One region of the Rhizobium sp. AN73 genome, then DNA from elsewhere that is predicted to be linked to it. Evidence: predicted binding sites of a transcription regulator. Region 1 holds the regulator's gene; the other holds the start of a gene.

Region 1 (2,398 bases):
TCATCTCGACACCTTCAATCAGGCCGTTGAGGCCGGCTTCGCCATTGGTCTTGAGTTCATCCGGAATGGCTTCGAGAGCCCGGCGAAGATTATCGGAAACCGCAAGCATGTCGCGCGCGAAACCGGCCAGTGAATAGGACTTCGCATCCTTGATTTCACGTTCGGTGCGACGACGAAGATTGTCCATTTCCGCCGCAAGACGCAGGAACTTGTCGCGCAGATCGGCATTTTCGGCCCTGAGCAGCTCGACGGGATCGAGCTCGGCAGCTTCCACCGTTTCTTCCCCGGCAAATGCGGGTTCGATAAACTCTTCGGCGACGTCCGCGTCAGGTCCGGGCTTTTTTGTATCGTCGGTCATGACGTTCTCCAGATTTGAATATTGTTGGTTGCGCCCGATATCGAGGTTTGACGGGCAAAAATCAAGGCTTGCGGCGAAAAGCTTGCCGCATTCTCTGACCTTGCGGGCTTGTTCTATCTCTGCTTTCGGGAAAGGCGGGCCATGATTTGCGCGGTATAATCCACCATAGGCACGATACGGGCGTAATTGAGCCTCGTAGGGCCGATGACGCCGACCGCGCCCACGACGCGATTTTCCTCATCCCGATAGGGCGCGACGATCAGTGACGAACCGGACAACGAAAACAGCTTGTTTTCCGAGCCGATGAAAATCCTGACCCCCGAGCCGCTTTCCGCAAGATTGAGGATTTCGATGAGATTTTCCTTACGCTCCAGATCGTCGAACAGCAGGCGTACGCGATCGATATCTTCCTCGCCGGCGAGACCCTCGAGCAGGTTGGAGCGTCCGCGGACGATGAGACGGCCGAGCTTGCCGTCCTCATTGTCACCCGCCCATATGGCGAGACCGCGTTCGATGAGGTCCTGCGCCAGCGTGCCGAGTTCCGATTGCAATTCCGCGCGCTGCGTCTGAAACTGGGTCCGCAGTTCCTGCAGCGTCTGACCGGAAAGATGGGCATTGATGAAATTTGCCGCCTCGGTCAATTGCGATGATGAAATGCCGGCCGGCAATTCGATGATACGGTTTTCGACCTGATTGTGGTCGCCCACCAGCACGGCAAGCGCCTTGGTGGGCTCCAGCCGGATGAATTCGACATGTTTGAGGATGACGTCGTTCTTGGCCGTCAGCACGAGGCCGGCGCCACGCGACATGCCTGACAGCATGCGGCTCGCCTCCGTCAGCAGCCCTTCCAGCGATTGCTCGTGGCCGGCAACCGGGCCGATCTGCCGGTCGATGCTTGCCCTCTCGTCGGCAGGCAGATCGCCCACCTGCATGAAGGCGTCGACGAAGAAACGCAGCCCCGTCTGGGTCGGCAGGCGCCCGGCGCTGATATGCGGCGAATAGATGAGGCCCAGTTCCTCGAGATCGCTCATCACATTGCGCACGGAGGCTGGTGAAAGCGACATCGGCAACAGCCGCGACAGGCTGCGCGACCCCAGGGGTTCGCCGGTGTCGAGATAGCCTTCGACGATGCGCCGGAAAATCTCCCGCGACCGTTCATCCAGCAACGATGCCTGATCTTTTGAAAGCGGTGCGGAAAAACCCATCTTATCCGTTCTTTGTCGTCAAAATCCTGTCCGTACCAATATAATGCGTTGCACCGCTACGGCAAAACGGAAATTGGCTTTGCAAAAGCCCGGAGCGCGCCTTAGAAGGCAGGAACCAACATGGAGAGTGGATCATATGCGGCCTTCAGGCAGAAAAACCGATCAGATGCGCAAGGTTTCCTTCGAGCGCAATTTCTCGAAACATGCCGAAGGTTCCTGTCTGGTCAAATTCGGCGATACGCATGTGCTCGTCACCGCAAGCCTTGAGGAAAAGACGCCGCCGTGGCTGCGCAACAGCGGCAAGGGCTGGGTCACCGCCGAATACGGCATGCTGCCGCGCTCCACCAACGAGCGCATGAAACGCGAGGCATCCGCTGGCAAGCAGGGTGGACGCACGCAGGAAATCCAGCGCCTCATCGGCCGTTCGCTGCGTGCGGTGGTTGACCTGCAGGCGCTCGGCGAACGCCAGATCAGCATCGACTGCGACGTCATTCAGGCCGATGGCGGCACGCGCACGGCTTCCATCACCGGCGCATGGATCGCCCTGCATGATTGCTTGAAGTGGATGGAAACCCGCAACATGATCAAGGTCGAGAAGGTCCTGAAGGACCATATCGCCGCGATCTCCTGTGGTATCTTCGCAAAACAGCCGGTCATCGATCTCGATTATCTGGAGGATTCCTCCGCCGAGACCGATGCGAATTTCGTCATCACCGGCTCCGGCGGTATCGTCGAAGTTCAGGGAACCGCGGAAGGCGCACCATTCTCCGAAGAGGAATTCCTGACGCTGCTCGGTCTTGCCAAGGCAGGATGCAGCGAACTGGTCGCCCTTCAA
Region 2 (2,398 bases), 330 kb from region 1:
CTTCCGTCGAACCGCCAACGCGGATCACGGCAACGCCGCCAGCGAGCTTGGCAAGACGTTCCTGCAGCTTTTCGCGGTCGTAGTCGGAAGTGGTTTCTTCGATCTGCGCCTTGATCTGGGCAACGCGGCCTTCGATGTCGGACTTCTGGCCTGCGCCGTCAACGATCGTGGTGTTTTCCTTGGAGATCGAAACCTTCTTCGACTTGCCGAGCATGTCGAGAGTTACGGTTTCGAGCTTGATGCCGAGGTCTTCGGAAATGACGGTACCACCGGTCAGGATGGCGATGTCTTCCAGCATGGCCTTGCGGCGGTCGCCGAAGCCAGGAGCCTTGACGGCAGCGATCTTGAGGCCGCCACGCAGCTTGTTGACGACGAGCGTTGCAAGAGCTTCGCCTTCTACGTCTTCAGCGATGATGACGAGCGGCTTGCCGGTCTGAACGACAGCTTCGAGAACCGGCAGCATGGCCTGGAGGTTCGAAAGCTTCTTTTCGTGCAGAAGGATGTAAGCGTCTTCGAGGTCCGCAACCATCTTTTCCGGGTTGGTCACGAAGTAAGGCGACAGGTAGCCGCGGTCGAACTGCATGCCTTCGACGACTTCGAGTTCGGTTTCAGCGGTCTTGGCTTCTTCAACCGTGATGACGCCTTCGTTGCCGACGCGCTGCATTGCTTCAGCGATGTCGAGACCGATCTGACGCTCGCCGTTTGCAGAGATCGTGCCGACCTGAGCAACTTCTTCCGAAGTGTTGATCTTCTTGGCCTTGGCCTGAAGGTCCTTGACGACTTCTGCAACAGCAAGATCGATGCCGCGCTTCAGGTCCATCGGGTTCATGCCGGCAGCAACTGCCTTTGCACCTTCGCGAACGATGGCCTGGGCCAGAACGGTCGCGGTGGTGGTGCCGTCACCAGCGATGTCGTTGGTCTTGGAAGCTACTTCGCGAACGAGCTGTGCGCCCATGTTCTCGAACTTGTCTTCCAGTTCGATTTCCTTGGCGACGGAAACGCCGTCCTTGGTGATGCGCGGTGCGCCGAAGGACTTGTCGATAACGACGTTACGACCCTTCGGGCCGAGGGTTACCTTCACTGCATCAGCAAGAATGTCGACGCCCTTGAGCATCTTTTCGCGCGCTGAGCGGCCGAATTTGACTTCTTTGGCTGCCATTTTCAAAACTCCTGGTTTCGAACGGCCGGAATGGATCCGGCTTGAAATTTAAGGAAACGATGGGTTCGGCGAAATCAGCCGATGATACCCATGATGTCGGCTTCCTTCATGATCAGAAGGTCTTCGCCGTTGAGCTTGACTTCGGTGCCCGACCACTTGCCGAACAGGACGCGATCGCCAACCTTGACGTCGAGAGCGACGACCTTGCCGGCCTCATCGCGAGCGCCGGAGCCGACGGCGACGATTTCGCCTTCCTGCGGCTTTTCCTTGGCGGTATCGGGAATGATGATGCCGCCCTTGGTCTTTGCTTCGGATTCAACGCGACGAACGACGACGCGATCGTGAAGCGGGCGGAAATTGGTGCTTGTCATTGCCTAATCCCTCGATCAAATGACTTCACGAGCCTTTTGAGGCCCGCGTGATGGGTGTTAGCACTCCCCTTGTTGGAGTGCCAGCGAAGCGGAGATAAGGAGGCGCTCCCCGGAGTCAAGAACGCGCTGTCGGAAAAATTTCACGCCCTATGGTTATCAGCGTTCCATGACAGAAATTTCCCATGCGCCGGCGGGCGCGGGCAAACGACCTCTTTTGCAAGTCGCCATCGTTTCAGGCGTAGCGGGGTTTTATGTTCGGATGGTGACGGGTGGGCCGAAGGCAGGTCCGGCACCGCTTTTTTCCTTGCCATCGGCGTCCTGCTTTGCCATGTGACGTACACCCTTTTCTCGCATCCGGAAAGCATATCATGGCCCATCGCATTCTCACCCTCGGCGAAATCACTGATGGCTTCGACGTTGTTCTTTCCGATGTCTGGGGCGTGCTGCACAATGGTGTCAGCGCTTTCCCGGATGCGGCGGTTGCGCTGCACGAAGCGCGCAAGGCCAGCAAGACGGTGGTGCTCATCACCAATTCGCCGCGTCCCGCCCCCGGCGTCATCGCCCAGCTTCGCGTGCTCGGCGTGCCTGACGAGGCCTATGATCGTATCATCACCTCCGGCGACGTTACCCGTGGCCTGATCGCGGAAGGCCCGAAAAAGTCTTCCTGCTGGGCCCGGAGCGGGACATGCCGCTGCTGGAAGGTCTTGATGTCGAGCGGGTCGGCGAGGCGGATGCGCAATCCGTGGTCTGCACTGGTTTCTTCGATGATGAGACGGAGACGCCAGAGGATTATACGGAAATGCTGAAAGGCTTCATCGCCCGCAAGGTGCCGATGATCTGCGCCAACCCCGATCTGGTGGTGGAGCGC

Evidence for each region. The regulator HrcA, encoded in region 1, represses chaperone genes, less so after heat shock. The targets are predictions, from matches to a motif close to GTTAGCACTCNCNNNNNGNGAGTGCTAAC.
Region 2: groES (co-chaperone GroES) is a predicted target of HrcA. The motif match lies at 1,587-1,615, and genes of this name have one in related genera.

The regions. Positions count from the first base shown of each region.
Region 1 covers NZ_JARWME010000002.1:2,260,958-2,263,355, forward strand. The annotation lists gene grpE (nucleotide exchange factor GrpE) at 1-358, opposite strand, end outside; gene hrcA (heat-inducible transcriptional repressor HrcA) at 472-1,563, opposite strand; gene rph (ribonuclease PH) at 1,700-2,398, shown strand, end outside.
Region 2 covers NZ_JARWME010000002.1:1,927,767-1,930,164, reverse strand. The annotation lists gene groL (chaperonin GroEL) at 1-1,159, opposite strand, end outside; gene groES (co-chaperone GroES) at 1,234-1,530, opposite strand; partial or broken gene RBH10_RS19470 (TIGR01459 family HAD-type hydrolase) at 1,899-2,398, shown strand, end outside.